Linked DNA regions of Tautonia rosea. The protein of the gene in region 1 interacts with the protein of each later gene in a pairwise test. Links are inferred from orthologs where the notes say so. Each region holds a gene or a part of one and is shown on either strand. Other genes may lie near its edges.

Region 1 (15,837 bases):
GGGATCCGCCTCTCACCCCACTTCTACACGAGGGACGATGAGCTGGACCTCGCCCTCAATGCCATCACCGAGATCCTCGACACCGGCGCCTGGCGAGCCTTCACTGGCACCGCCGGCGCTGTGACCTGATTCCGCGTGCTCTATCCCTTGCGGTCAGCGCCTTCCGCTCGACTGGCGAACCTCGGAAGGGGTCACCGCAAAGTGCGGTCGACCAAGGGTCGTGGCCGATCGGGTCAGTCCTTCAGTGAGCAGGAAGGGAGCCGGGCCTCGGTGAACCGTTTGTTCCGTCTCGACGAATCCGGCGTTGGCAAAGAGGTCGCGCATCCGAGCCCGAGAGCAGTGGTGGACGTTCCCCTCGACCGTCTCCACGCAGACATCGTAGATGAACCAGCCCCAGGGAGCATCGCGGTAGCCGTCGATCAGCATCAACCGGCCCCCCGGCTTCAAGACCCGGTGCATCTCGGTCACGGCCCGCTGCTGGTCGGGATAGTGGTGAAAGCTGTTGGCACAGGTTACCACGTCGAAGCTCCCGCTGGCGAAGGGCAAGTGCTCGCTGTCTCCCTGGACCGGCATGAGGGAATTCTTGTGAGAAGCCCAGCGAGCCGCGCCACCCTGGAGCATCTCGGCGACAAGGTCCATGCCATAGACCTGAGCATTTGGCAGGGCTTTGAGGATCTTCTCACCGAACTGGCCGGTCCCGCATCCTGCATCGAGGACCCGGATGGGCCGGTCGCCGAAGCGCTGCTGAATTCGCCGAATCAATGCCCGGTGCGAGGGGCCGAAGAGCAACCACTGAAGGATGCAGCGATCGTACGACTCGCTCCAGCGGGTGAACTCTTCCGTGGCCTGCTGCTTGTCGTAGCCCATGGTCGCGTCCTCCGATGACCGTCTCGTGCGGGTTCCTTCCCGAGGGGGCGACGTAGCTTGATCGAGACGCCATTTTTCGACAAGGTGGATTTCTTCCGAACCTCCTACAGAACGACTCTGATCGCGAGCTTCCGTTGTGACCGCATTGCCGATCTACCTCGATAACCACGCCACCACTCGCACCGACCCCCGCGTCGTCGAGTCCATGCTCCCTTACTTCACTGAGCACTACGGCAACGCCTCCAGCGTCTCTCACCGCTTCGGCTGGGAGGCGGGAGACGCAGTCGATCGGGCTCGTGAGCAGGTTGCATGCTTGATCGGAGCCGAACCGTCCGAGATCGTCTTTACCTCCGGCGCAACTGAGGCCAATAACCTCGCCCTTAAAGGAACCGCCCTTGCCTCCCGAGCGAAGGGGGGGAACCATCTTGTCTGTTCGAGTGTTGAGCACCGGGCCGTGCTCGATCCACTCCGTCGCCTCGCCCGCGAATCGGGTTGGCAACTGACCGTTGTGCCCTGCGAACCCTCCGGTCGAATCTCGGTCGAGGCCGTCGAAAACGCCCTGACGGATCGCACGGTCCTCGTCTCGATCATGGCAGCCAACAACGAGGTCGGTACCCTCAACCCCATCGGAGCGATCGGCCGTTTGTGCCGGGATCGAGGCATCCTTTTCCACACCGATGCGGCTCAGGCGGTCGGTAAGATCCCGATCGACGTTCAGGGCGACGCGATCGACCTGCTCAGCCTGACCGCTCACAAGTTTCACGGCCCGAAAGGGATAGGTGCCCTCTACGTGCGTCGCCAGGACCGACGGGCCCGGCTGGTCTCCCTGGTCGACGGTGGGGGCCACGAGCGAGGCTTGCGGAGCGGCACCTTGCCGGTTCCCTTGATTGTCGGACTCGGCCGAGCGGCCGAGTTGGCTCGGGTGGAAGGGCCGACTGACGCAGATCGAATGCGAACTCTTCGGGATCGACTGGACAGGACCATCCGGTCGTTGCTCGACGATCAAGGCATCGTGCTCAATGGCCATCCGATCGATCGATTGCCGAACAACCTGAATCTGAGCTTCGAAGCAGTGCAAGGCGAAGCCCTCTTGATGGGACTTCGGAGCATCGCCGTCAGCTCCGGAGCTGCGTGTTCGTCTGCCGAACCTGAGCCAAGCTATGTCCTTCGGGCAATGGGGCGAGACGAGCAACTCGGCCGGGCCAGCCTTCGCTTCGGACTCGGCCGATTCACCACCCGAGAGGACGTCGATCAGGCCGCGAAGGTCGTCACGGAAACCGTGGCTCGACTGCGACAATCGGCCTCGGGAGGCTCCGCCCCCGACCCAGATCTTGCGTGGAACGACTTGTGATTGTTCGACAACTGCGTAGAATGTCTAACGTAAAGATCGCACCCACCGGCGAAGTTTGTTCGCCGTTCCTCCCTCCGTCATTGAGTCAGGAGCACGAACCCGATGAGTGTCACGCTCACCGAAAAGGCCGCCAGCGAGGTCAAGCGAATCATTGAAGAGCAAGGCAACGGCCAGGAACTTGTCCTGCGCGTGGGAGTGCAGGGTGGCGGCTGCAGCGGCTTTTCCTACAGCTTGAACTTTGATTCCGAGACGAGCGAGCGGGACCGCGTGGCCGAGTTCCACGGCGTTCGCCTGGCGATCGAAAAGAAATTTGACCCCTACCTCGATGGCACGGTCATCGACTTCATTGACGACCTCGGCCGTCGCGGCTTTGCCTTCAACAACCCGAACGTGACCAAGAGCTGCGGTTGCGGAAGCTCGTTCCAGGTCTGATCCGTCCTGAGACGGGGTGACGGATGGTACCGTTCGATGGATCGCCTCTCGCCGGCCCCTGTCGATGGGCCGGCGAGGCTTGCGTTCCCTGATGGTTCGTGCTGCCAATTACCACGCCCAGTTGGGGCGGATCTCTGGATTCACCACGCAGTCGCCAGGCCAACGCCCTTCGTGTAACTCCACGATGCAGTGGGCTGCCATCTTGGCCATGTCTGCCATGGATCGTTCGTCCACGCCAGCGATGTGGGGGCTTGAGACGACGTTCGGCAACGCAATCAACGGATGATCGGCCGGCGTTGGCTCGACCCGGAACACATCCAGGCCTGCCCCGGCGAGGTGTCCGGACGTAAGCGCCTGATACAGTGCCTCTTCATCGACCAGACCACCCCGGCTGGTATTGATGAGGATGGAACCGGGCTTCATCAGGGCGATCCGACGTTCGTCGATGAGATTACGAGTCGCATCGGTCAGGGGCACGTGGAGACTGACCACATCCGACTCTGCCAGCAGCATCTCGAAGGGGCATCGCTCGATGCCATGCTCGGCATCGAAGACGGGATCGGTCACCTCATCATGGGCGAGCACTCGCATCCCGAACGCCCTGGCGCGCGGGACCATGGCTCGGCCGATCCGTCCCAGTCCGACGAGTCCGAGGGTTGTGTTCCGCAACGGCCGGACGATCGTCCGGTTCCAGCCCCCCGATCGGATGATCTGATCGTTGATTGCCACACGTCGTGCGACGCCGAGCAAGAGCGCAAACGCCTGCTCCGCGACACTGTCGTGATTGGTCCCCGGGGTGATGGTCACAGCGATCGTTCGGGCCGAGGCCGCCGCCACGTCCACCGCATCGTAACCGACCCCTGTTCGAGCAATCACACGGAGTTTCGGGCACGCTGCGATCAAGGCGGCCGAGATCCGTTCACCTCCTGCGACAATCGCTTCGCAGGCGGGCAAGCTGTCAAAGAGTTGGGAATCGGTCAGAACATCATCACCCTGCGGGTCAACCGTCTGAAATCCACCCTGATGAAGCAGATCTCGGAAGGGGCCGGGCTGATGGCGAATGGGGCTGGCTCCAATCAAGGCAAGCGGCATGGTTCGAGCATCCCAAAGGGGTATCGGGCCGGACGGATTCCGCCGGGGTTTCGTTGCAGGGCCTTGCACGATTCCGCATGATAACCAGTCTGATCAAGTCAGGCTTGGGTCGTGGGACGAGAATTCGATCAGAGACTGGGCATCGTTGAGCCAAGGGTGGTAGGATCATTTTGGGTCATCGCAATTCGGGTCCGAAAGGTCCGAGGTTGTTCATCAAGTCCGGAGTCTTGAATTTCGTGCCCGGGCGAGTTTTCATCACGCGACCGATTCCCGACATCGGCCCTCGTCTGATCGAGGAGGTCGCGGACGAGGTCGAGATCTTCCCGCATGATCGCCCCATGACGCGGACGGAATTGCTTGACGCCGTTCAAGGGAGAGACGGTGTTCTTTGCATGCTGACCGATCGAATCGACGCCGAGGTGCTCGACGCTGCACAAGGGTGCCGGATCTTCGCCAACATGGCCGTAGGTTATAATAACCTGGACATTCCCGCCGCCACCGATCGCGGGATTCTCCTCACCAATACCCCAGGGATCTTGACCGAGGCTACTGCCGACCTGACCTGGACCTTGATCCTCTCCGTTGCCCGTCGCGTCGTAGAAGGGGATCTTGAGATGAGATCGGGCCGATTTCCGGGATGGGGTCCGCGTTACATGCTGGGTGCCGATGTTTCGGGACAGACGCTCGGACTTGTCGGACCAGGTCGAATTGCCCTGGCAGTCGCCCAGCGGGCCATCGGGTTCACGATGCGGATTCTGTACACCGGAAGACGAGTTGAGTCTTCGTTTGAAGCCCTCGGAGCAGCGAAGGTGCCGCTGGAGGAATTGCTTCAGCAGTCCGATTTTGTCAGCCTTCACGTCCCACTCACCGAGACAACGTATCACCTGATCGACGCCAAAGCCCTCGGACTCATGAAATCAACCGCCTGCCTGATCAACACGTCGCGGGGCCCGGTCGTTGATGAACGAGCTCTCGTGGACGCGCTTCGGTCAGGGCAAATTGCCGGGGCAGGGCTTGACGTCTATGAACGTGAACCGCAGATGGCCCAGGGACTGGCGGAGTGTGCGAACACCGTCTTGCTTCCCCATCTTGGGAGTGCGACCAGGGGAACCCGGAATGCCATGGCCCGCAAGGCGGCGGCAAATCTCAATGACGCGTTACGAGGGCGTCGGCCAGCCGACCTCTTGAATCCGGAAGCCTGGCGCGATCCACCTCATTCGTGAGTTGGAATGATGGGTCAACATTTCTCGACTTTATGTGACTTTGGCGATCTTTCACTTCATGGCTAGAACACGCTCATTCTCAATGGGTGTCTTGCTGGCCTGCTCGGGTAGGACTCGTGGACGATGGGCGTGATGAAGTTTCGATTAACGCCTCCTGATCTGTCCGAGCGGCTACCCGAACTGCGGAGGGGGTATTTCACCGGGCTCGATCGAACTCCAGAGCCCGTCTCAATCGACCTGCGTCCCGGTTTGCTGGTCACACAGCGCGATTCTCCCGATAGCGGGCGGCTTCATGTGCCTTTTCCGGTCGAAGGCTTTGGGATGCCGTTCGTCAGCACGGCCACTCTGGCCGAGCGGTCCCGGCCCTTCGATCTCACCGTGGAATTGGCTCGGGGAAAACTGTTCGACGTGCGCGGTCAGGCGGGAGACTGGCGTCATCTCGGGTTGCACTTGCCCGAAGAGGTCTCCGCCCCCCTGGCCGAATCCATCCGAGCCTTCTCCAGGGCCGTGACCTGCGAGAATCCGTCGCGGGCCGCCTCGTTCGCCCGGGCGAGTCTTGCAGCTTCGTTTCGGGCTGGAGAGCACCTGACGGAGACCTACACGACCCAGGTCATTCGCAAACGCCTGGAACACTCCTCGAAACTGCCGACGCTGCTCGGCTGTGGACTGAACGCGGATCCGGTTGGGAGCCCCTGGGCAGATTCACTCATCGAGCTTATCAATGCCGCCCGGGTTCGCTGTTCCTGGGCGGAACTGGCTCCGACCGAGGGACGCTATCGTTGGGAAGCACTCGATGCTCAGATCGAGTGGTGCCAATCTCGAAATCTGATGCCGATGGCTGGGCCCATTCTGGAGTTTCGGCCATCGTCCTTCCCCGACTGGCTCTGGCTCTGGGCCGGAGACGTCGAGGAGATCAGCTCGATGGCGATCGACCTGGTCCGTCAGGCGGTCTCGCGCTACAAGGGGCGACTCGGTCACTGGCACCTGGTGGCTCGGCCAGCCTCGGGAGACGTGCTCGGCATGTCTGAGGAGGAGCAAATTCGCCTGGCCGCCCGATGCGTTCAGGTGGCCCATCAGGTCGATCCTGTAACCCCTTTGATCGTCGACTTTGACCAGCCCTGGGCCGAGTGGCTCGGCTCCAGCCCCTTTCGAATCGGCCCCCTCCATGTGGCTGATTCGCTGTCGAGAGCTGAGATTGGCCTGGCTGGGGTCGGGATTGAGGTCGCACCGGGGTTCAGCTCACCGGGCAGTCATATGCGAGATCTCTTTGAGTTTTCTCGGATGCTCGACCTCTTTGCTTTGCTCAATCAGCCCCTGCACGTGACCATCGCATTACCCTCGACTCGCGGTAAGGACCCTCAGACCTCGGGTGAAATCAAGGTGGAGAAGCGGCAGTGGCCCGGTACCCCGACTCCGGAAATGCAGCGTGATCTGGCCTCGCGATGGATCGCGCTCGCAGCTGCCAAGCCTTACGTCCGATCGGTCATCTGGACCCATGCCACCGACGCGTCGCCGCACCTTTATCCCCACGCCGGGCTCTTTGATGCGGAAGGGCAGGCTAAACCGCTGGTTCCCTGGCTTCGTGAGTTCCGCAAGACGTATCTCGTGTGATCCCTCCCAGTCCCCACGAACCTCACGAGCCTCGTTCTGTTGACCCGATCGGTTCGGTTTCGGTACGGTAATCGTGGGATCGATCGGCGGTTCAACAGGGTGACTCCACCTTTTTTTGAGGACTTTGCCTGATGATGCGTCTCGGCTGGCTCGTCATGCTGAGCCTCTTGGTAACGCCTGGATCGAGTCGAGGCCAGGACGAGGCGGTCGAGGCCGATCGATCCCGATTTTTTAAGGAATCGGTTCGTCCCATCCTGGAGCAGCATTGTCTCCGATGTCACGGTGCTGACGGGAAAACGCGAGGAGGTCTTGATCTGACCTCTCGCTCGGGGTTGCTCAAGGGCGGGGACCTTGGTCCAGCGGTCGATTTGGAATCGCCCGGCGAGAGTCTTCTGATTGAAGCGATCACCTACGCCGGGCTGGAAATGCCTCCAACCGGTCAGCTCGACCCCGACACCATTGCCATCCTCACAGACTGGGTCAATCAAGGGGTCCCCTACAGCGGGGACGACCCAGACACGCCCGCTCAGGCCGACGAGGGAGAACCCGAGGGAGCTATCTCGGACGAGGACCGACGCTTTTGGTCCTTCCAACCTCTGCAACGGCCGGCGATGCCAGACGTCGAGGACTCGGACTGGGTCCGCGATCCGATCGATGCGTTTATCCTGCACCGACTTGAAGCCGCAGGGCTTTCCCCCGCTCCCGAAGCCTCAAAAGCGACCCTCATCCGACGCCTTTGCTACGACCTGACCGGCTTGCCCCCCACTCCGGATGAAGTCGAGGCGTTTCTAGCCGATCAGTCTCCCGACGCCTACGAAGCCCTCGTTGATCGCCTGCTCGATTCGCCGCACTACGGCGAACGGTGGGGGCGGCACTGGCTCGACGTCGTTCGGTATGCGGAGACGAATAGCTTCGAGCGCGACAACCACAAGCCGAATGCCTGGCGTTATCGCGATTATGTGATCAATTCATTCAATGATGACAAGCCGTACGACCGATTCGTCCTCGAACAACTGGCCGGCGATGAACTCGACGACACCTCGGCCGAGTCGATTATCGCCACCGGGTTCTACCGACTCGGTGCTTGGGATGACGAGCCGACCGATCCGCCTCAGGCCCGATTCGACGAGTTGGACGACATCATCATGACGACCTCGCAGTCGATGCTCGGTCTGACCATCAACTGTGCCCGCTGCCACGACCACAAGATCGATCCAATCCCCCAGCGTGACTACTATCGATTCCTCGCGTTCTTCCACAACCTGAAACCCTATTCCTACAGCGAGGACCACATCCTCACCGAGATTGCCTCGGACGAGGAACGTGAGGCTCATCAACGTGCCCTCGCCGAGCGATCGCAACGCGAAGCCGAGATCCAGGAGGACCTGAGCACCATCGAATCGAAACTCCTGGCGACCGTCCCCGAACCGCGGCGATCGAATGTTCGGTGGGGATCGTTCGAGGCGCGTCGGCACGTTCTGGACGGGATGGCGGAAGCAGAACTCTCGGCCGAGGAACTGGCCTCGTATCGAAATTTGATCGAGCAATGGAAGGCTATCCCACCCGTCCCACCGTTACCGATGGCCCTGAGTGCCAGGGAACATGGGGCAGAGGCTCCACAAACCTTCGTGCTGATTCGCGGTAGTGCACATGCACCTGGGGAGCCGGTAGAACCAGGATTCCCGGAGGTCCTTGGTTCCCCGGAACCCGTTTTGCCGTCTCCCTCGACCGCGTCCGACTCTTCGGGTCGTCGTCGGGTCCTGGCCGAGTGGATTGCCAGCCCTTCGAATCCGCTGACCGCTCGGGTCGCGGTCAATCGGGTCTGGCATTATCACTTTGGTCGAGGAATCGTCCGGTCGCCCAATGATTTTGGCTTCCAGGGAGACAAACCAACGCATCCGAAACTGCTCGACTGGCTGGCCGCGGAGTTCATTCAGGAGGGCTGGCGATTTAAGCCTTTGCACAAACGGATTGTGATGTCGAGTACCTATCGGATGTCATCCCGAGGCAATGCTGAGGCTCTCGCGCAGGATCCGGAAAACGACCTGTTCTGGCGATTTAACCTAAGACGACTCTCGGCCGAGGAGTTTCGGGACGCCATGCTCGTCGTCACCGGAACCTTGAACCCGAAGATGGGTGGACCGAGCTTTTATCCCGAGATTCAGAAGGCGTACCTGGCCGGTCAATCACGCCCGGGAGCAGGCTGGGGAAATTCATCCAAAGAGGAACAAGCTCGCAGAAGCATTTATATCTACATAAAAAGGTCGCTTGTGACACCGATTCTCGCCAGTTTCGACGCGGCCGATACGGATTTCTCCTGTCCGGTTCGCTTTGCCACGACTCAGCCGACCCAGGCGTTGAGTACGTTGAATGGCCCCTTGTTGCATGAGCAGGCCGGTGCGTTGAGTGCTCGCGTTCGTCAGGACGTGGGCGAGGACCTGGAGGAGCGTATCCGCCGGGTGCTTCAACTGGTCACTGCTCGCTCTCCTTCCGCTGAAGAAATCGAGCGAGGAATCGCTCTTGTCGACGAGTTTCAGCATGACCACGATGTCGATGACGACCAGGCGTTTCATCTGTTCTGTCTGCTGGCGCTGAATCTGAACGAATTTCTTTATCTTGATTAATCTACTCGCGACGAGGGTGAGCCTCGATCCCCCCGAGTCCATGGAGTCGAATGTCATGAACCACACGAATCGACCGAGGGGTTCTTTCTGCGGGCGGACACGACGCGAGTTCATCTGGCAAACAGGGCTTGGCTTCACGTCGCTCGGGTTGATCGACTTGCTGTCTCGGGATGGGTTTTTCTCGAACTCTGTGCAGGCAGATTCGGGAAATCGGACCAATTATGTCAATCCGATGGCCCCCAAAGCACCACACTTTACCCCAAAGGCCAAATCGGTCATTTTTCTGTTCATGTATGGTGGTCCAAGCCATGTTGACACGTTCGACTACAAGCCCGATCTGGTCCGGCTGGACGGCCAGACGATTGCGGTAAAGACGAAGGGGAGGGCCGGGTCTCGCAATGAGGGGAGGATCGTCGGTCCAAAGTGGAAATTTAGACAGCATGGTGAGTCGGGCCAGTGGGTGAGCGACCTGTTTCCTCACCTGGCCGGGTGTGCCGACGATTTGGCGTTCATCAAGTCGATGACGGCCGATAGCCCGCTGCATGGCTCTGCAATGCTGCAAATGAACTCAGGGAAGATTCTGAGCGGCAGTCCTTGCCTGGGAAGCTGGGTCACGTACGGGCTCGGTTCCGAGAATGAGAATCTCCCGGGATTCGTGGTCATGCTCGACCCGATCGGTGGGCCAATCTCAGGGGCAAAAAACTGGTCGAGCGGGTACATGCCCTCGACGTATCAAGGAACGATCCTGCGATCTCAAGGTGATCCGATCGTTGATCTTAGCCGCCCTGATGGTATGAGTGATGCGGTTCAGCGGCGGTTGATCGACACTCTGAACGAATACAACGCGGATCATCTTGCTGCGCGTGCGGATCAGTCGGACCTGGCTGCCCGAATTTCCAGTTTCGAACTGGCCTACAAGATGCAAATGGCGGCACCGGAGGCGACCGAGATCCAGGGGGAAACGGAGGAAACACAGCACCTTTACGGGATTGACGATCCGAAGACCGAGAATTTTGGCCGTCGCTGTTTGCTGGCTCGCCGGTTGGTGGAACGAGGCGTCCGCTTTGTCCAAATTTACGCTGGAGGGGCCCACAACGACGATAACTGGGACGCACACACCGACATTGAAGCCAATCACAACTTTCACTGTGGACGGACCGACAAGCCCATCGCCGGCCTGCTGACCGACCTCAAACGTCGCGGTCTTCTTGATGAGACCTTGATTGTCTGGGGAGGCGAATTCGGTCGTCAGCCGACAGCTGAATATGACAAGGGAACCGGGCGCGATCACAACTCCTACGGCTTCACCATGTGGATGGCTGGTGGTGGTGTGAAGGGAGGGACTTCCGTTGGCGAGACCGACGATCTTGGGTCAGCCGCGGTGCGCGATCGCTTTCATGTGAAGCATCTCCACGCGACGATTCTGAATCAACTTGGCCTCGATCCGGATCGCCTCAGCTTCTTTTACGGTGGTCTCGACCAGACCCTGGTGGGAGTGGAAGGGGCCGACCCCATTCGAGCGATCATCTGATCCTTGTGTTCGATTCAAGGGCCTGTTGTGCGCATTATGTCCGTGCTATCCAACAATGGTTCCAGACGGATTGCGCTCTCTTGCAGGTCCCTGGCAAATTTTTGTTCCCTTGAATGCGGTGGGGGAGGGGGTGGGGGTCAGTCGAGTTCTTCGATCGATCCTCACCTTGTTGGATTGGACCGAAATGCTTGATTGCCAACTGTCGTTGACCGCTCGAACAGGCTAGGATCATTTCTCTTGTCAGTTCCACGTCGTTCTTCTTGCCCGATCGCCCACGTCTGCAGCGAGGCCCCGTAGATGGCCACCGGCCTAAGCGAACACAAGGTCAAGGTTCTCCTGATCGATGACCAGCCATTGATTGGTGAGGCTGTGAAACGGATGCTCGCGAACGAGCAAGACATCGAGTTTCAGTATTGCAAGGAACCGTCTCTAGCAATGGAGACGGCCGTGGCGTTTCAGCCGACGATCATCCTTCAGGACCTCGTCTTGCCCGATGTCGATGGGCTCGATCTGGTGAAACTCTACCGCACGCATGAGGCGACCCGGGACGTTCCCGTCATTGTACTTTCGACCCGAGAAGAGCCTCAGACCAAGGCCGATGCCTTTGCCTTTGGGGCCAATGATTACATTGTGAAGCTTCCGGATCGGCTTGAACTGCTCGCTCGGATCCGGCACCACTCGAAAGGATACATCAACCAGCTTCAGCGTGATGAGGCCTATCGCGCTCTTGTTGCGAGCCAGGAAGCGCTGGCTCATGATGTGGATGAAGCTGCCCGATACGTCCAGTCGCTTCTTCCCGATCCGATCGAGCAGGGGGCAATTCAGGCCGACTGGCGGTTTATCCCCTCTGCTCAGCTCGGGGGAGACACGTTCGGATACCACCAGCTCGATGATGACCACTTCGCTGTCTATTTGATTGACGTAGTTGGCCACGGGGTCGGGGCGGCGTTGCTCTCGGTCTCGGTCCTCAATGCCATTCGATCGCAATCGCTTCCCGGGGCCGATTTCAAAGATCCGGGCCAGGTGCTCACCGCCTTGAACGAGCGATTTGAGATGTCTCGTCAGGCCGACAAGTATTTTACGGCCTGGTATGGTGTGTATCACCTCCCGACCGGAGTCATCCGCTACACCGGAGGAGGGCATCCCCCCGCACTGTTGGTGTCAGATGATTCGGGGGAGACGGTCATGCTCGAAGCGACGGGGCCGATGGTCGGAGCCTTTGACGGGCTCGAATTTGAGACCAAGGAGTACCCGCTTCAGGGGCCCGCGACAGTGTTTGTCTATAGTGATGGTGTCTTTGAAGTTCAGAAAGCCGATCAGACGATGTGGCCATTTTCCGAGTTCGTCTCCTATCTCGGCCAACAATCGAAGGCTCCCGGATCGGCCATGGACGCGCTGATCGCCTACCTGGGTTCGTTATCAGGCAAACCAGGATTTGAGGACGATTTTTCAATCGTTCAACTCCGTCTCACGCCCGGGAGTGGTAGGAGCTCTTCGTGAACCTCACGACGCTCGGACGTTTCATCAGGTAAACTTCAAGAAGGGTTGGCACGAGAGCGTCGCGGCGACTGGGTTGGAGTGATTTCTTCCTCTTCTCAGATTGATGAGCGTCAGTCACATGTCTTCTGCGTCGAACTCGCTGAACGCATCAACGCCGACACCTGACGCTCCTCGAAGTGAGGGGACGCTTCTCCAATTTGTGGGGTTTCGGCTCGATCGTTCGGACTATGCGGTGGCCATTCGTCGGGTGCAAGAGATCATTCTCATGCCGGCGATCACTCGATTGCCGCAGACCTCCCCGGATGTCGAGGGGCTCATGAATTTACGGGGGACAGTTCTCCCGGTAATCAACCTCCGAACCCGTTTCGGCGTGCCTCCAAAACCGTTTGACGAACATACACGCGTGGTGGTCGTCAATGTTCAATCGAGGACGGTTGGTTTTATCGTCGATTCGGTCTCTCAGGTCATGCGGGTCGGTGAAGACCAGCTCCAACCACCTCCTCCTGGCATTGCGTCGGTGGCCTCCTCGGCCATCTCCGGTCTCTTTCGCGATGGAGATCGATTGGTGATCGCACTGGATGTTGACCGCTTGCTGGAACATCTCGAAATCGAATCGGACTGAGTCGACCTTCGGGGATTCGCACCCCGAGCGCAAGTTGCTTGTTGACGGAGCCAAGAACGGGGCAGGAGGCCAGGTTCTTCTTCCCCAAGTTCCCTCCTGAGCACCGTGTTCCATGAGTCACGATCCGCGCGATCCAGAAGCAGTCGACACATCCTCTCCCGTCTCGGAAGACATCCCCTCGGGGCGGTCCTCCAAACGACCGACGAGCGCCAAGGTCCGGGAACGGTCCGCACGAGTCACCTCTGAGATGGAACCAATGGCACTGGCCGAGGAAGCTCACGCTCAGCTCGAAGCCTCGAAGGCCGACACCAAGGCCATGATCGATGCCTTCGCAGGACTGGTACGTGCGAACTCGATTTCAGACATTCTGCGAGAAGTGCTTTCCACCATCCAGTCGAACTATGGCTGGGAGATCGCCTGTTATCGAAAGATTGATCAAACATCGAATGCGTTGGTCTGCAGTCTTGATGCGGGATCAGGGAATGGTCCGTTGCGAAGGCTCTTTCAAGATCGAGAGATTCGATTGAATGAAGGGGTCTCCGGATTGGCCTGGCGACGCGACGAGCCGGTCTACGTCGAAGATCTGCTGGCCGATCACTCCTCTACCAATGATCGAGTTGCCAAGGAGGCCGGTCTGAGAGGGATGATTGCGCTACCGATTCGACAGGGAGGCGAATTGATCGGAGTACTTGAGTTTGCCTCAACCCGTCCGATCGAGATCACTGAGCTTCGCATTGATGCGCTCAACACGATCGCGCATACAGCCTCGAACAAGATCAGCCACCTGGCCCAGGAACGCGAGATGAACCGCCTGGCTCAGATGGTCGCGAATGCTCCGCTGAACATGATGTTTGCGGATCGTGACCTTCGGATCCGCTACCTCAACCCGAAGTCGATCGAAACGTTAACTCGACTGCAAGGCTCATTAAGTGTGCCGGTTCACAAGATGATCGGCCAATCACTCGACGCCTTTCACAAGAATCCCGAGAATCAACGTGCCTTGCTGGCGGACCCCGCAAACTTGCCGTATCATAGCACGATGCACCTTGGATCGGAACTGATTGATTTGGTGGCATCGGCGATCGTTGACGAGAACGGCGAGTATCTCGGACCGATGCTCACCTGGGAGATTGTGACGGAGAAACATGTTCAGGCCGTTCGCGAAACGGAGATGCTGGCGGACTCCAACGCAGTGAACTTTGTGTTGATGCGATTGGGCAAGGCCAATACACCGGATGATGTGATCCGGATCGCCCTGGAAACCGTTCGTGAGGCCTTCGGATGGCTCTATGGATCTTTCTGGAAACTTGACTCCGATGGACGATCGCTCGTCTTCGGACTGGAATCAGGAGAGATGCCGGACGAGTTCAAGAGGGCTACGAAAGCGTCTCGCTACGTCGAAGGTCAAGGGCTAAGTGGTCGTTGCTGGCAACAACTCGATCTCGTGTTTGTTCCCGAACTGTCCGAACTCTCAGGATGCCCGCGTGCGGGAGTCGCCCGCCGTTGCGAGGTTTCGTCGGCGCTGGCTATTCCGATTCAGTTGAATGGTCGCTTCCTCGGTGCCATGGATTTTCTGACGAAGGAGACCATCGATCCGTCGGAGAATCGTCTGGAAGTGATGAGGAGCGTGGGGAGGCTAGTGTCAAGCGCGCTCGACCGGGTCGATCGGCAAGCCAGGTCTGAGGCTGAGAAACGCGATCTGGAACAGAAAGTAAACATTCTGATGAACGTGGCTTCGGCCGCAGCTTCTGGAAATCTGACCGTGGAGGTTCCGGTTCGAGGAGAGGATGATCTGGGCCGGCTTGGGGCTGCAATGGCCAACATGATTCGGGATCTGAAAGAGATCATCAGTCAGATTGCTGAATCGACAGGCCAGTTTGCCGAAGGTTCTCAGGTGATCGCCGAGAGCGCGACCTACCTGAGCGAGTCGTCTCAGAGTCAGGCGGCCACGGTCGAAGAGATGTCAGCCTCAATCGAGCAACTCGGCCGGGCGATCACCGAAATCAATCAGAACGCCGAGGCAGCACGTTCTCAGGCCGAAGAGACCTGGGGACTCGCCCGACAAGGAGGCGAAGCTGTCGAGCAGGCGATTGAAGCCATGGGCCTGATCACGAAATCGAGCGAGCAAGTGAGTGACATCACCCAGGTGATCGGCGAGATTGCGAGCCAGACCAATCTGCTCGCACTAAACGCAGCGATCGAGGCAGCCAGGGCCGGCGAGCATGGTCTGGGCTTCGCGGTGGTCGCTGACGAGGTTCGAAAACTTGCGGAACGCTCCAGTGCCGCGGCGAAAGAGATCACCTCATTGATCAAGGAATCGACACGACGCGTGGCCGATGGTGCTCGACTTTCCGAGAAGGCTGGGTCGTCCCTCTCGACGATCGTCAAGGGGGTCGAGGAGACCACCGAACGCATTGCGAAGATTGCCAGAGCTACTCATGAGCAGTCGGAATCTGCCTCGGAAGTGACCAAAGCGATTCAGGATGTCTCGGGAATCACCGAGACGAACGCCTCGAGCGCCGAGGAACTCTCGGCCAGTGCCGAGGAACTCGGAGCCCAGGCTCAGGCCTTGCGTCAGGCGGTTTCGGGCTTCAAGGTCTGATCCGGTAAACCCGGCGGGCCAGAACCTCCAGAGGCATTTGGAGCGTTCTGGCCCTGTCACGGGTTGGTGTTGAGCGAGAACCAATGCAACAGGATTTGCTGCCCGATGAACTTTTTGATCAGTTCCGAGCGATGATCTACCGTTCAACGGGGATTCGGATTCCAGAGAACAAGCGTGTCATGCTTTCCAATCGCCTGAAACGACGTGTTCAGGCGACTGGCGATGGGACCTTCGAAGCCTATTACGCCCGATTGGCTACGGGTGGTGATCGTCTGGAATTGGGTCGATTCGTCGATGCCATCACGACCCGAGAAACCTACTTTTTTCGCGATCCGCACCATTTTCATTGGCTCGCCGAACGGTTTGCCCGGGAACTGATCGA
Region 2 (15,744 bases), on another replicon or contig:
TCCAGGGCTTGAAGCTGCTCGACATCGGCCTCGACCGCAAGAGCCTTTCCGAGCTGGCGATCCACGATCCCGAGACCTTCGACGTCATCGCCGATCGGGTTCGTGCCAAGCTTCAGGAGATCGGCGCGATTCCGGCCGTCGCCGCAGCATCCGCCTGAGGCAACCTCTGGCTACTCGACTCGTGTGACGATAGACCCTCCCCGAGGTGGGCGCCGCCCACTCCCCCCGAGAGCGGGTGGGCGGTTCCCATCCGACCTGATTGATGGACCTTTCCACGGCGATCCACGAGCTCGAATCCCTCGAAGCCTCTGGCCTCGAGTCCTTCCGCACCTCATCTCGTCCGGAGGAGGTCGAGGCCGCTCGGATCGAGTACCTCGGCCTGAAGCAGGGCAAGATCAAGGCCGCCCAGGAACGGCTCAAGCTGATCGAGCCCTCGGCCCGCAAGCAATACGGCCAGCGGTTCAACACCGTCAAAAAGGCGCTTGAAGCCGCATGGGAATCGGCCAAGGCACGACTGGAACGTCCCGAAGCCGCCATCTCTGGCCTCGATGTCACCCGTCCCGGCACCCCTCGGCCCCGGCTCGGGCATCGGCACCCGTTGACCCAGACAGCCGACGAGTTGATCGACTTGTTCGGCCGCCTCGGCTTCGGTGTAGCCCGGGGTCCGGAAGTCGAGGATGTCTTCCACAACTTCGAAGCGCTGAATATCCCCCTCTCTCACCCCGCTCGCGATCCGGCCGACAACTTCTACCTGAGCGACGGAGCCTTGCTCCGCAGTCAGACCAGCACCATTCAGATTCGGGTCATGGAGCGGCAAGCCCCTCCGGTCCGGATCGTTGCCATTGGTCGCGTCTATCGCCCTGATGAGGTCGATCCCACCCACTCGTTCATGTTCCATCAGATCGAAGGGTTGATGGTCGACCGCGGGATCACAATGGCCCACCTGAAGAGTACCCTTCGCCTGTTTGCCCAGGGGTACCTCGGCGAGGATGTCCAGATTCGCTTCCGTCCCTCCTTCTTCCCGTTCACCGAGCCGAGCGTTGAGGTCGACATGCTCTGGCATGGCGGCGACCGCTGGGTTGAAATGGGAGGAGCGGGAATGGTCGACCCGAACGTTCTTCGCGCTGTAGGCTATGATCCAGATGAGGTAACCGGATTCGCCTTCGGTCTCGGTGTCGAGCGCCTCTGCATGAGACGCCACGGAATCGACGACATTCGGCAGTTTACCCTCAACGATGTACGGTTCCTGTCCCAATTTTGAACCGAGGACAAGCGGCTTCGGCGCTCGATCCTGCTCCCACCACCGATCGACCATCCTCTCGACAGGCTGATCCGGAACGAGCAAGCCTCCCGCCCCACCGCTTCGAGCATCAGCCTGTCTCACCCGAGGTTTCGACGATGTCCCAAGGCGAAGACCGCGTGATTGTCACCGCCGGCGCCACCGCCGGACTGGCCGCAGTTCACCACCGCGACTTCCCGGAGATCCGGGCCGAGGGGGACAATCCTGCCGACGCCGCCTCTCAACTGGTCAATCATCTGACCCGAGCCCTCGACTCGGCCCTGACCGACTGGCGTCGCAAGTCGATTGAACTCGCCATCGCAGACGTCAAGTCTTACGCCGAGCAGACGAAGGTCTGAGGCCTCGGCCCCTTCGGAGGCCCCTCCCCGATGGCGACCGCAACGCGATCGCAGAACCCGGCATCTCCCGCCTCTCCGGGCCCGCTCGGCTCTCAACCGGCTCGCCTCCGGTTCACGGTGGACGATTTCTACCGCCTCGGCGACCTTGGATTTCTGTGCGAGGTTGCTCGCGTCGAGTTGATCGAAGGGGATCTGATCGCGAGGATCCCGATCGGCCCGAGACACGCGGATGTCGTTGACCGACTTGTCGAGATCCTGGTCCCTCTCCTTTTCGGTCGAGCGATTGTTCGCGTTCAGAATCCGCTCCGGCTTGACGACCACTCTGAGCCCGAGCCTGATCTGATGATCGTCAACCGACGCGAGGGTCGATATGCCTCCGCCCACTCGGGACCGTCCGACGTCCTGCTTTTTCTCGAGGTCATGGATTCGTCGAGCGCTTATGACCGCGGCACCAAGCTTGGGCTTTACGCCCGCTCGGGCGTGACCGAGGTCTGGCTGATCGACCTGATCGAGGACCGAATCGAGTTGCATCGCATCCCGGACAACGGGACGTATACCGAACAACTGATTCGAAGCCGGGGGCAAACGGTTGCTCCGGCCGCCCTGCCCAACGTCGAATTGGACATCAATGCCATCCTCGGGCCCCTCGAAGCGAACCAGATTCCCCTTCCCCAAACCTGAACTCCCGAACGCCGTCGAACGAACCCTACCATCATGATTGTCAGTTGGAACTGGTTGACCGATTACGTCCGGCTCGACATGCCGGCCGACGAACTTGCCGAACGCCTTGCCCTGACCGGCCTGAACCATGAAGGTACGGCCGAGGTTGGCGGGGACCTCGCCATTGATCTCGAAGTCACGAGCAATCGGCCCGATTGCCTCGGGCATCTGGGCGTGGCTCGCGAGATCGCCGCAGTCTACGGCAGCAGAACGTTCCGAGAACCCCAGCCCCACCCGCCCGAATCCGGCTCCTCCGTCTCCGAAGTGACCGCTGTTTCGATCGAGGAACCGGGGCTCTGCCCACGCTTCACGGCACGGGTCATCACGGGGGCGAAGGTCGGACCAAGCCCGTGGTGGATGCGGAAACGCCTGGAAACTCTGGGGGTGCGTTGCATCAACAATCTTGTTGATATCACCAACTATGTGATGTTCGAGTGCGGTCAACCCCTTCATGCGTACGACCTCAACACCCTGGCCGAGCACCGTCTTGTCGTCCGCAAGGCCCGACCCGGCGAACAGCTCGTTGCCATCAACGGGAAGACGTATGAGCTGACCCCCGAGATGCTCGTCATTGCCGACGGCCGGCGTCCGGTCGGCCTGGCCGGGGTGATGGGCGGCCTGGAGACGGAGATCGGCGATCAATCGACCGACATCCTGATCGAAGCCGCCCAGTTTGACCCCCTCTCGGTGCGTCGGACCTCTCGGGGCCTGGGGTTGATGAGTCCGTCGAGCTATCGGTTCGAGCGGCCGATGGACCCCGAGCGAACTGAGTGGGCCAGCAGACGATGTGCTCAGTTGATGCTGGAACTCGCCGGCGGCACGCTGCACGAAGGGGTGATCGATCTGGCCTCAGCGCCTCCTCCAGAGCGCCCTGCAATCCCGCTTCGGTTCTCTCAGATCGAGCGTGTCCTGGGGATCGAAATTCCCCGGGTCCGCGTCGAGGAGATCTTCACAACCCTTGGCCTGGAGCGCATCGGGAACGATGACCATGCGGCCACCTTCCGGCCACCGACCTGGCGGAGCGACCTGGAACGCGAGATCGACCTGATCGAAGAAGCTGCGCGTATTCATGGATACGAGCATATTCCCGAGGATCAGCCGGTTCCGCTGGCCGCCTCCAGCCTTGGCCGCCGCGAGCGGATCGAACGGGCCGTACGAGAGGCCTTGACCGGACTTGGTTTTGACGAGGCAGTCTGTTTCAGCCTCGTGCCCGATGAACTCATTGCCCCCATCGATCCCCTTCCTGTCGAACCGCCGATCCGTGCCGAGCATGCTGACTTCCGCAAGAACAGCGCCCTGCGCCAGAGCCTTGTTCCGAGTCTGCTGGCCGCCAGGTCGTACAACCAGGCACACGGCAACGCCGACGCGCGGCTGTTCGAGGTGGCCCACGTCTACCTGCCCCGGGTCGAGCGTCCCTTGCCCGACGAATCGCCCCGCGTCGCACTGGTTGCCGGCACCGACTTTTTCGCGATCAAGGGAATCGTCGAAGCCCTGCTCGATCGGCTCCATCTGACGGATCAGCTCATCTGTCGACCGGCGTCACCCTTTCCGATGGCTGCCGGGCGATCCGCTGAGCTCTTGCTCGGCGAGATGCACCTCGGCTACGCCGGCGAGATCGACGGCGAGGCTGCACGCCGATTCGGCTTGCGAGGTCCCTGTGCCGCAGCCGAGATCGGGCTGGAGGCTCTCATTGATCGCGCCGAACTCTCGCCAAAATATCACCCTGTGCCGATCTATCCAGAGGTCACGCGCGATCTCTCGCTGGTGGTGGAGAAAGCCCTTCCCTGGACCTCACTGGCCGAGGCCGCCCGGAATGCTGGGGGCTCATTGTTGGAATCGGTCGAATTTCTTGACACCTTCGAAGGGGCCGGGATTCCCGAAGGTCGGCATAGTCTCCACTTCGGCCTGACCTTCCGGAGCGCCGATCGAACCTTGACCGGTGAGGAGGTGGAGGCTTCGATCCGGGACATCATCGAGGCGTGCCGTACGCGATTTGACGCGACCCTCCGGGCCTCCTGATCGGAGGCCGGGGGCCGAGGGCTTGCTCCGAGCGTTCGGCGAGCGATCCTCGATCACGGGGATTCCGGTTCCGGAGCGGGGGAGTCGAGGGGAGGAGCAATGGCAACGGGAGCCTCCGCGTCGGCGGGTTCCTCCTCCACCGTTTCCTCTTCGATTGATTCAGCTTCGATCATCGGGTCGGGTCCGGGCTCGGAAGGGTCGACAACCGGCGTTGGGGAATCGCCAAAGTCGATTCCCTCATCGATTCCGCCATCACCCCCACCACAGCCGATCAGTCCGATTGCAAGCGCGAGCATCCATCCTACCGATCGCTTCGAGTGTTCTGACATCGAAGAAGGTCTCCGAAAAGGTGCACCCACGAGAGCCAGCCGATCTCCCGTCGAGATCCGCTCGTCTCGTCGCCGTTATAGCGACCAGGCCGATCAGGCACTATGGGGCCGTCGGCGATCGTCTTGAAAAACAAAGGGGTTAGGCAGACGATAGGAGCCTGATTCCACGTCCGATGGTTGGATGAAGGGGAGAGAGTTTCGGTAACTCTGCTCGGTCGGACGGTCCAGCGCGCACGCGCAACCGCGGGGGGTCTCGACGTGCTCCGAAACTGGCGAGCCTGGGTGCTGATTGCCCTGATCGTGGTGCCGTTCGGCATTTACGTCATCTTTGGTTCCCTCTGGCTGCTCGAGCACGGCTGGCTCTGGGTCACGGCGGTGGCCCTGGGCTGGATTGGCTCCTACGCGCTGTTTGCCTATCTGGCGGACCGCTGGACTCGGTCGTCAAACACCTTGTTGCCGCCACTTGACTGGGATGCTCCCCAGACGTTTAGTCCTCGCGATCGTGATGCCTGGAAGATTGTGCAGGGCATGTCCAATCGGGCCGATGAAGCAGCGATCGAAGCGTTGACGGTGGGTGACATCTATATCAACACAGGTCGAGAACTGGCCATCGCCCTGGCGAAGCACTATCACCCGGGCGCTCGCGACCCCATGGACAACGTGTCGGTCGTCGAACTCCTGACGGCCCTGGAACTCGCCGCAGAGGACCTGACCCGGCTTTGCCGGCAGATTCCGGGAGGAGACATCGTTACTCCAGGCCACTGGAAGCAGGCGATCGACGCGGCGAACCTCGTCAACCGAGCCAACGAGATTTACACGTATCTGCTTCCGCTGTTTGCTCCCGTCGCGGGGGTGGCCCGGCTCGGAACCCAGAAGCTCATTGCTCAGCCAGCCTGGCGGAACATGCAGCGGTCGTTGATGCGATGGTTTTTCCGAGCCTATGTCAACCGCCTCGGTTTGCATCTCGTCGAACTGTACAGCGGACGCCTCGCGATCGGGTCAGAGCATTATCGGCGCCTCACTCGCAAGGTCCATGACACGGCCAACACCACTCACGACGAAGGGGCGACCCCGGTCATTGCGGTTGCTGGTGGACGGGGTGCGGGCAAGTCGCTCTTGATTGCCGCCCTTGAGAAGACGATCGGCGACGAGGATCTTTCTGGGGTCAAGGCCAAGCTGATTCAGGCCGGTCGAGAGCCGGGACTGGCCGATCGACTCGAAACCGTGAAGTTTCTGGAGATTCCCGGTTACCGGGCCATGCCGGGTCCGGATACAGCTCGAGAGCGAACCAGTCGCAAGGACGCCGTGGCAGCGGCGGAGGGAGGAGATTTCCTGCTCCTCGTTGCCGACGCCTCGCGAGGCGACCTGAGCGACGACCTGAATTACTGTCGAGAGTGGGTCGATTGGTATCAGGAACGGTCCCACCTCAATCGACCCCCTGCCCTGGTGGTCGTGACCGGGTTCAACCGATTCCGGGACGTCTCGGACTTCAGAGGCTCTGGGACTGCTGAAGGGGCGGGCGTGCGAACCACCCTCAAACCGATCGCCAGGGATGAGGCGATTTCCGCCCTAAAGGCCGAGCTTCCGGAAGGGATCAATCGGGTCATTGCCGTTGAACTGGGCGATCAATCCCCCGGCGCGGTGGCTGAGACGGTCTTGCCGGCGATCGCCCGGCGGCTTCCCGAGGCCGAGCGAATCGCCTTGCTGCGCCACCTGCATCGCCAATCGAGCCGCTCGAAGGCCCGACGGTTCATCTCGTCCATCGGCACACAGGGAAAGCACCTCTGGCGATCGGTTCGTAATCGCTCAAAAACCCACCGTGAGGATGATGACGAGGAGTGAGGCCCCGGGCTTCCTCAGCGGTTCATCCTGATCGTCTTGAAGCGGCAACGATTGTCATCCTGAGGAGGGGGCCGTCTGCTGCGCCTCTTTCCAGATCGGGTCGTACACCTCCTTGTCGAACGGAGGGCAGCCCGTGGCGAACTGGCCCAGGTCGTTATGCTTCGATCGCATCAAGGCGGTGCAATAACTGAAGGTCCGGCAGATGCGCTTGCGATCGAGCGGACGACCTTCAAGAACGTTTCGGGCGAAATCCGGGTGCGAGAGCGAGGCCCGGCCCACTCCGACAATCGACACACGACCGTCCCGGACATTGGCGGCCCCTGCCTGGAAAATGAAGGCCTGGAGCCAGGAATAGCCCGAGCCGAGGATCGGCAGATCAGGGAAGGCTCGCTGAATCTGCTCGGTCAGGCGGAAGTGGCGATCGACGCCAATTAACGGGTGCTCCGGCGTCTCGTAGCCGTCGGGAGGGGGGTATTCGAAGGGGCGGATGATGTGAGGGCTTCCGTAGGGATTTCCCATCGTCACGTTGACCATCGTCACGCCGAGGTCTCGGAGCATGCCGATCAGGCGGATCGGCTCGTCGAGGTCGGGGCGGGTGTGGTCGTGGGGATCGGTGCCCCAGGACGACCGGAGGGGATAGGAAACGTCCTCCGGCTCTCCGGCCTGATCGGCCCCGGTGCGCCACGGAATGCCGTCGTAGACATTCATCCGGGTCGCCACCATCAAGGACGGAAGGCGATCACGAATGCGCGCCACGACCTCTCGAATGAAGCGGGTCCGGTTCTCGAACGATCCGCCGTACTTGCCGGGGCGCGTGTGGCTTGAGAGTAACTCACAGAGCAGATAGCGGTGGCACTGTTTCAGGTCGATAAAGTCGAAACCGACCCGGGCGGCCACTTCGGCAGCCTCGACGTAGCGATCCTGGAGGCGGTCGAGGTCATCGTCGGAAAGGAGTGGGGTGTCGGCGTCGGCCGAGCGTCCGGTCTGGCGGTCGATGATGGTGCGGCGATCGAGCCAGGGGTCATGCTGTGCCAGGAACGGCTGGGGGACGCTGTAGCGGCCGGAGTGGGTCAGTTGCAGGCCGACGAGCAGGTCGGAATCATCTCCCCACGCCTCGTGGTGGGACTGGCGGCACTGTTCGAGCAATTGGGCCAGACCGCCGGCCCGGGCCTCGTCGCACACGAGTTGCCGGGTGTTGGCGCGGCCTTCGGGAACGACGGCGGCGGCCTCTCCCCAGATGAGCTTCGCCCCTCCGTCGCCAAACCGTCGGTAGCGCCGGAGGGTCAACTCACCGGGATTGCCGTCTCGCTCGCCGTCACACCCTTCCATCGGATGGATGGCCAGGCGATTGCCGATCGTCCGTCCACCGACGCTCAGGGGGCTGGCCAGCGGAGAAAGGTCATCACTGAGCCGGAGGTCGAGGCCCATCGCGCGAGCATCGGCGAGCAGAGCATCAGCGGCTTTGTACTTGAAATATCGGGACACGAAGCAAACTCCCGGGGATCGAGACGACGGGCGAAACCCCATTGTTTCGACCAAGAACGATTGAGGGAAGACCGAGCACGATCGCCTCGAATCTCGTATGATAGGAAAGCATATCGCCCTGCCCTCTTTTGAAGCCAGCCCACCGGAGCATGATGGCGACCGTTGACTCCCTCTCCCTTCGGTACGACGACCTCAAGGCCGATTTCCCGGGACTGAACCAGGAAATCCGGCCGGGTGTTCCCCTGACCTACCTGGATAACGCAGCGACGACTATGAAACCCTGGAAGGTTATCAGGGCCGTTCAGGGTTACGACTCGGACTATCCGGCCAACGTCCATCGCGGAATTCATACCCTGAGCGAACGGGCCACCGAGGCCTACGAGGCCGCCCGAGAGACGGTGGCCCGATTCATCGGTGCCGCCGAGGTTGAGGAGATCATCTGGACCCGAGGAACGACCGACGCGATTAACCTCGTCGCGCAATCTTGGGGACGAACCTTCCTTCGAGAGGGGGATGAGATCGTCCTGACCGACCTGGAGCATCATTCGAACCTGATTCCCTGGCAAATGCTGGCGAAGGAAAAAGGACTGACCCTTCGGTTCGCCGAGATCACCGACGACGGGCGTCTGGAAGTCGAGTCGGTGGAGCGGCAGCTGTCGGATCGGACCCGGATCGTGGCCCTCTCGGCCATGTCGAATGTCTTGGGAACGGTCACGCCCCTGGAGTCGGTCATTGAAATGGCGCACGATCGTGGTGCGATCGTGGTCGTCGACGGAGCTCAGGGGGTGGCACATCGGGCGATCGACGTGGGGAAGCTCAGGATCGATTTCCTGGCGTTTTCCGGTCACAAGATGTGCGGGCCGACGGGGGTCGGCGTGCTCTATGGGCGTCGAGCGCATCTGGAGGCGATGCCGCCGTCGTGGGGAGGCGGGAGCATGGTGACCCGAGTGACCCGCGAAGGCGCCGAGTGGAACGAGATCCCTTATAAGTTCGAACCAGGAACCCCGCCGATTGCCCAGGCGATTGGGATGGGCGCTGCGATCGACTATCTCTCGCAGTTCGACAGCAAGGCCCTGATCGCTCATGAACGGCATCTGATGGACCATGCCCACCGATTGATGGAAGACATTCCCGGTGTCCACATCCTTGGCCCGGATCCAGAACACAAAGGTGGGATTCTCAGCATGGACATCGAAGGGGTTCACCCGCACGACCTGGCCCAGTTGCTTGACCGGGACGGGGTGGCCATTCGAGCCGGCCAGCACTGCGCGATGCCCTTGCATCAGCGATTCGGATTGATGGCCAGCGCCCGAGCCAGTGCCTATCTCTATAACACTCCCGAAGACTTTGATCGATTGGCCGAGGCGATCCGCAACGCGATTCATCTGTTCCGAGCTCGACGGTCCCGCCGGAGCGGCTGACCTCCCCCTCATTCCCGACGCGACAGTCAAAGAGGACCGAATTCGCATGGAAGACTTGTTTTACCGCGAAGAATTACTCGACCACTACGACAGCTCACCGTATCGCGGCCGCCTCGACGTGGTCGATCTCGACGCCGACTTAGACAATCCACTCTGCGGCGATCAGATCCATTTTGAGGTCGCCCTCGATCCTGAGGATCCGGAGCGAATTGCCCTGGCTCGTTTTGAAGGGAAAGGCTGCGTGATCAGTCAGGCCGCGGCGTCGATCCTCGCCGAACAGATTGAAGGCCAAACGCTCGAGGATGCCCGAGCCCTGGCCCCCGATCGGATGATCGAGTGGATCGGCATCCCGCTGACCCCCGCGCGTCGGAAGTGCGGCCTGCTGGCGCTTCGCGCTTTGCACCGGGCGATCGACACTCGGGCGAACGTCTCGAAGACCGGCACGGCGGGTTGACGACCCGCTCGAAGGCGTCGTAAAGTTTGATGCAGGCAAGCTCCCTGAATCACCACACGGCGGACCACCCGTTGTTCCCTTCGAATTGCCAACGGCCCCGGCCCGGGAGACCCTCTCGATGCTTCGATTTCGACGCGCCGCGGCTCTGATTGCGGCGGTGCTGGTGCTCGTCTCCTGCTCTTACTCCGTCGTAGAAGCTCGTCAGGAACTCGGCGAGGAGTCCCCTTCGAATCGGTCTCTGAGCTTTCTCGAAGGCCTCCGCGATCGCGGGTATTTTGATCTGGCGGAGGAGTACATTGCCTCGCTTCGAGCCGATCCCAACACGGCGGAGGAGTTGAAGCCGATCCTCGCCTTCGAGGAAGCACGCAATAAGCTTCGAGAAGCCGAGGTCGCTCTGGAACTGGAACGACGCGACTTGCTGCTCGACCAGGGCCGAGCCGCCTTCGATGCCTTCCTCAAAGACCATCCCAACCACGAACTGGCCGTGGAAGCGAAGGTCCAACTGGCTCAGGTGCTTTATCAGCGTGGTCAGACAGCGGTTTTGAAAGCCGAAGAAAGCGAAGACCCCGCCGACCGCGAGGCGAAACTCGCTGCGGCCCGCGCCGCGTTTGCCGAGGCTCGCCGTTCCTTCGATGCCGGCCGAACCGACCTGGAACAAGCCTATCAGGCGTTCCCGGTTGCCTTTCTTGATGAGTCTGACCCGAGACGAGCGGCCCGAGACGAGGCCCAACGCCGTCTGATCGACGCGATTCTGAAACGCGCCTTGATCGATTACGACGAGGCACAGACCTACCCCGAAGGCTCCGACGACCGGAATCGCCTGCTCGACGAGGCCACGGTTACGTTCAAGGGCATTTACGATTCGTACCGGACCTGGATGGCCGGATTCGCCGCCCGGATGTGGCAAGGCAAGAGCCTTGAGGAGAAGGGGGACCTTGGGGCGGCGATGGGGATTTATAACGAACTGCTCACACATGAAGACCCCCGATTGCGTGAATTGCAGCGTCAGGTCGCCTTCTTCAAAGTGATCGCCACTCGCAAACGCGGCGAGTTCCCCCTGGCCGAACGGCTCGCCCGCGACTGGTTGAATGCGAGCCGGGGGGATACCGGGTCTTACGAACGTCTCGGCGTTCAATTGGAACTGGCCCGGAACATTGATGCTCAGCTCGAAGACAATTACGCAGCGGCCGTCGCCCGCAAGGATGAGCTGGTCGGCGATCTGATCACGCAACTCAGCCAGGTGGTCGCCTATGCGTCGCCGTACAAGGCTGACGCGGTCGAGCTTCTGACCAAGTATCGGCCCAGCGGACCGATCGATGCGAGAACCCTCGCCGGCTTGAGCTTCGATCAGGCCATGACCCGAGCTCGCGAGGAAATGGGGCTTCGCTCGTGGGAGAATGCGATCGCCCTGCTCCGATCGGCCCTGACGAAGGTCAATCCCGCTCGTGATTCGAGCCGGGCGAACGAGGCCCGTTACCTCCTTGCCTTTACGCTCTATTCTGCAGGTCGGTACCACGAGGCCGCGGTGCTGGCCAATTTCCTCGCTCGTCGCTATCCGACGTGGGAATCGTCGCTGGGGGCGACCGAGTTGGGCATGGGAGCGTTGGCCCAGGCCTACGAAACGATGAAGGGGCCAGGCCAGGCGCAAGACCTTCAGCGTCTTCAAGCTCTCGCCGACTACACGATCGCCACTTGGCCCGACTCGGCCCAGGCCGATGTCGCTCGTATTCTTCAGGGAGACATTGCTCTGGGCCAGGGGCGCTACCCCGAAGCGATCGAGGCGTACCTTTCCGTGAAGACCTCAGGACGAGTGCTTGACGCGAAGAGCAAAGCTGCTTCGGCTCACTGGCGACGCAGCCTCGACTTGCGGAAGAAGGCCCCTGAAGGAACCGAATCGCCCGAGGCCACCGCGGAGGCAGACAAGGCCCTCGCCCTGCTTCAAGAAACCTACGACGCGCGGATCGAGGCCCGGGTTGCTCCCACCGATCCGGACCGGCTGAGCAATGCAGCAGATCTGGCCGAGATCCATCTGATCGAAGATCGTCCTGCTGAATCCTTGTCGGTGCTTAGCCCGCATACCGAGGCACTCAGCTCGGTCACCTCCATGAGTGATCGGACCAAAGATTTGTATGTTCGGTTGATGAAGCTTCAGCTTCAAGCACATATCGCCGACGGTCAGACCGACGCAGCCATCGAGGACATGGGATTGCTGGAAGCGGTCGAGTCAGGCGAACGCTTGACACAATTGTTTTTCTCGCTCGGGCGATTGCTTGAACGGGAGATGGAAGCCCAGCGGCAGGCGGGCGATCGTGCCCGGCTTGAAGCCAGCCGGAACGCTTTCGAAAAGTTCCTCGACACCCTGATCGAGCGGCAATCGAACCAGTCGTATGAATCGCTCCAGTGGGCCGGCGAGCAAATGCTCACGCTTGAGCGTCCCGATCGAGCGATCGAGATCTTCGGACGGGTGATCGAGGAGTTCCCGGACAGCGATCGCCTGCTCCGGACCCGGTTGAAGCTCTCGGGAGCTCATCGCCAGGCCGGCCAGTTCAAAGAGGCCTGGGCTGTGTCGGCGAAGCTTGTGGCGGAAAACCCGAAGGCACTCGACTTCCTGATGGAACAATGCCAGGTGCTCGAAGACTGGGCAGCAGTTGAGCCGGGTTATTGGAATGTCGCGATCCGTCACTGGCAAGACCTCGCCAAGCGGCTCGAGGGCGCTCGACCTCGCCCTGCAGAATACTACGAGTGCTGGTATCACGTCGCACTTTGTCAGTTCAACAAGGGGAGTAAGGACGCGGCCCGGAGGACGCTCAAGAGCGTGATGGCGCTGTCAAACACGCTTGGTTCTCCCGAGATCAAGCAAAACTATGAGCAGTTGCTCCGCCGAGCCGGCGGTTGATTCCGCCGGTCGAAACCGAACTCCCGACCCGAGGACATCACGACGACCGAACTCCCGACCCGAGGACATCACGACGCATGAACCTTCATCGATCTTCCTGGGCGGTCCTGACAGTCCTGGTTCTCACAAGCGCCTCGGTCGCCGACGACGTGGTGCTTGTGCCCGGCTCGACCATCACTGCCCCTGGGGGCCGGATTCGAGGCAAGGTGGAGCGAGAGACCCCGGAGCTGGTCCGCATTGAGGGGCGAGAGGTCCCCCTCGACCAGATTGCCGAGGTGACCTACGATACTCCAGGCGCGACCTTCACCCAGGCCAAAGCCCGGGAGAACAGTGGAGATCTCGAACAGGCTGCCGAGTTGTATCAGCAAGCCTCACGCGAGGTGAACAACCCCCTCCTGGCCCAGGACGCTCGATTCCGAAGTGCCTCGGCCCTGGCCCGACGCGCACAGGTGGACCCATCAAAACGAGAGGCCGCGATCGAGGCCCTTCGGGCAATCACCACAGATCTCTCGAGCAGCCGGCATTACGGCCCGGCCCTCGAACTCCTCTCGACCTTGCAACTCGATGCCCGAGACTTCGACGCTGCCGACCGAGCACTTCAGGAACTGGCCAAACTCTCTTGGGCGAGCGACCGCGCCGCGGTGCTCCGGTCACAGGTGATGGTCAAGCGAGGACAGTCGGAACAGGCACTTCAGGAACTTGAATCTCTCGTCGATCGGCTTCCTGAGGGGAGCATTGCCCGGATCCGAGCCGACCTGGCACGGGCCGAGGCCCTGGCCGGGCTCAGTCGCTTCGATGAGGCGGAAAACGTGGTCCGGTTGGTGATCGACGAGGCCGACCCGGAAGACGCCTCGACCCTGGCCCCGGCCTACAACACCCTCGGAGATTGCCTCCGAGCGGCCGGAAAACCCCGAGACGCCCTGTTCGCATACCTGAACACCGACATTCTTTACCCTAGTCAGGCCGACGAGCATGCCCGTTCACTCGCCGCCATCGCTCAACTCTGGCGCGTTCTTGATCGGGATGATCGGGCTGCGAGTGTTGTCGAGCGCCTTCGAGAGCAGTACCCCAACAGCCGTCACCTCCCCTCTGCAACCGAACCGACCCCATGATGCCCCGATTGTCCACCAAGCCAACTGCTTGATGATCGAGGACGAGGACGATGTCCTTCTGATTCTACCGTGGCCTTGCCCGGTCATAGCCGTTTGCGGAGTTCCGGGGACGTTCAGACGATCGGCGAGCACCAACCTCGTCTCATTCGCTCAGTCCTCGTCGATCGACAACGCCCTGCATCAAGGGCGGGGCGTTTGGGTGGGCCGGTCATCACAAGCCACTCTGATGCGTTGATCAGTTCGCTCGGGGATATAGATCTGGTGACCCAGGAAGCGGCGGAAGGTCGGCTGTCAGGTCGTCCAGCGCGCGACGGGCAGCATCACGGACAGTCGGAGAGGGGTCGGATGCCGCCATCTCCGAAACCCGGCGACGAGCATCGGGCGAGGCGAGGCGGCTGAGCGCTTCCATCGCCTGCGAGCGGACCTGTTCATCCTGATCGTGAGAGAGACGGTCGAGCCAGACTATCGGATCGATGTCCTCGCGTCGTTCGATCTGAGCGATGGCCGAAGCCCTCAGATCGGCGCGGGGATGATAAAGCAACTTGGCCAGACCGATCAAATCGTCGTTGAGCCCCCGAGCCTTCAGAACCAGTTGGGCCGCCAGAGCGACTGGCGACTCAGGATCGAAGAGCAAGGGCAGGACCTCGTCATCGGTCAACACGTCACGACGGGGAGCGAAGCTGGTAAGCACCTGCATGCGAACAGCCGGAACCTCGTCTGCGATGCGAGCCACCGCAGGTTCAGCCATGGCGTCAATCGGCAGTTTGCCAAGCGCGATGACCGTCGCCAGTCGAACCCCCGGCTCTGCATCGTCGAGCAAGGAAACCAGTGGCGTATGGAGGCGGTTCTTCCAGGTCGCCACGGTCCGTTCGGCATCGGGCCAAATCGCTGTGCCGGGCTGCCAGCCCCAGACTCTCCCCAGGACCTCAGCGGCAGCGGCCCGGACCGCCGGAGACGCGTCGGCAAGCCCGACCGTGAGTAACTCTGCCGAGGGAGGCAACGCCTCGATCCAGCGATCGGGGACCGGGCTGACGGTCATCCGATCGAGCGCTCCGCCAATGAGTTCCATCACACGGCTTCGATCGACGGGGCCAAAGCGACGGAACCCAGACCCGAGCCCTACGAGGTCATCAAGCCATGCGTTCAGTTGATCCTGGGTCAATGGCTCCGCCGCAAGCGATTCGCCCTGATTCGACCCCGAAGGTGACTGCAAGGCATCTTTTGCCTGAATCAAGGCCTCGGCATCCCCTTGAGCGAGCAGACCTGCTCGGTCCGTCAACGCCTCGTCCCGGCGATGCTCGGTCGAGGCCGACGCCGATGGCGCAACCGAGCCGTCGGTCTCGGCCGCCGGAGGCTCTGAAGGAGCCATGGTCATTGCCAGTCCGGCCGCGGCCAGTAACCCCGCGACGCCCACGAATCCCAGTCCCATCCGTGCTCCACGTCCCAGCGGCATGGTCGCCTCCCTGCGTCAGCTGGCTCGATGTTCGACCTGATCCTTGGCCCCTCAACCAGGGCGCGTCACATCCTAGCGAACCGGAACAGTCCGACAAGGTCAGGTTGGCGGAGGAAAAACCACCCAGTTTTCCAGGTTTACCAAAATGGGCAGAAATTCTCGGGTCGGGTCTTTTCTTGTCATTTTGTAGGTGATGGGGGACCGATCAAGAAGTCACAGGAAGGCCGGAGGAACGCTGGCCGACAGACGTATTGAGCAGGGATGCGAAAGATCGAGGCGAGTGACGTTGTGACGTTGCAAGGCGCCTCGATCGGGGGTGAGGTCCATGATGAGGCGAGTGCCGAGCCGGACGCTTTCGGCCCTAGTCGTGGCCGT

What was found.
Region 2: the proteins of HG800_RS21495 (region 1) and HG800_RS07225 interact in binary tests that used the Escherichia coli proteins (3 or more experiments, as listed by UniProt). The link is inferred for Tautonia rosea from one-to-one orthologs.

What each region holds. Positions count from the first base shown.
Region 1 is NZ_JABBYO010000014.1:128,724-144,560, forward strand. Bases 226-3,110 are described here. They hold HG800_RS21495 (cysteine desulfurase family protein), read left to right. Parts: upstream 226-1,003; coding sequence 1,004-2,218; downstream 2,219-3,110. Other genes in these bases: HG800_RS21490 (class I SAM-dependent methyltransferase), read right to left, coding at 226-867; HG800_RS21500 (HesB/IscA family protein), read left to right, coding at 2,321-2,650; HG800_RS21505 (phosphoglycerate dehydrogenase), read right to left, coding at 2,759-3,110. In the rest of the region: HG800_RS21485 (aminotransferase class V-fold PLP-dependent enzyme), read left to right, coding at 1-129; more of HG800_RS21490, read right to left, coding at 154-225; more of HG800_RS21505, read right to left, coding at 3,111-3,742; HG800_RS21510 (2-hydroxyacid dehydrogenase), read left to right, coding at 3,979-4,965; HG800_RS21515 (hypothetical protein), read left to right, coding at 5,098-6,576; HG800_RS21520 (PSD1 and planctomycete cytochrome C domain-containing protein), read left to right, coding at 6,708-9,200; HG800_RS21525 (DUF1501 domain-containing protein), read left to right, coding at 9,256-10,731; HG800_RS28280 (fused response regulator/phosphatase), read left to right, coding at 11,029-12,231; HG800_RS21535 (chemotaxis protein CheW), read left to right, coding at 12,350-12,853; HG800_RS21540 (methyl-accepting chemotaxis protein), read left to right, coding at 13,101-15,455; HG800_RS21545 (CheR family methyltransferase), read left to right, coding at 15,539-15,837. UniProt on the Escherichia coli protein: Master enzyme that delivers sulfur to a number of partners involved in Fe-S cluster assembly, tRNA modification or cofactor biosynthesis. Catalyzes the removal of elemental sulfur from cysteine to produce alanine.
Region 2 is NZ_JABBYO010000003.1:467,906-483,649, reverse strand. Bases 8,413-11,204 are described here. They hold HG800_RS07225 (iron-sulfur cluster assembly scaffold protein), read left to right. Parts: upstream 8,413-9,500; coding sequence 9,501-9,908; downstream 9,909-11,204. Other genes in these bases: HG800_RS07220 (tetratricopeptide repeat protein), read left to right, coding at 10,027-11,204; HG800_RS07230 (aminotransferase class V-fold PLP-dependent enzyme), read left to right, coding at 8,413-9,454. Also shown: rplT (50S ribosomal protein L20), read left to right, coding at 1-158; pheS (phenylalanine--tRNA ligase subunit alpha), read left to right, coding at 263-1,261; HG800_RS07260 (hypothetical protein), read left to right, coding at 1,399-1,638; HG800_RS07255 (Uma2 family endonuclease), read left to right, coding at 1,669-2,319; pheT (phenylalanine--tRNA ligase subunit beta), read left to right, coding at 2,353-4,377; HG800_RS07245 (hypothetical protein), read right to left, coding at 4,431-4,706; HG800_RS07240 (GTPase domain-containing protein), read left to right, coding at 4,965-6,548; HG800_RS07235 (oxidoreductase), read right to left, coding at 6,603-8,033; more of HG800_RS07230, read left to right, coding at 8,183-8,412; more of HG800_RS07220, read left to right, coding at 11,205-12,804; HG800_RS07215 (tetratricopeptide repeat protein), read left to right, coding at 12,882-13,916; HG800_RS07210 (HEAT repeat domain-containing protein), read right to left, coding at 14,152-15,369; HG800_RS07205 (hypothetical protein), read left to right, coding at 15,695-15,744. UniProt on the Escherichia coli protein: A scaffold on which IscS assembles Fe-S clusters. Exists as 2 interconverting forms, a structured (S) and disordered (D) form. The D-state is the preferred substrate for IscS.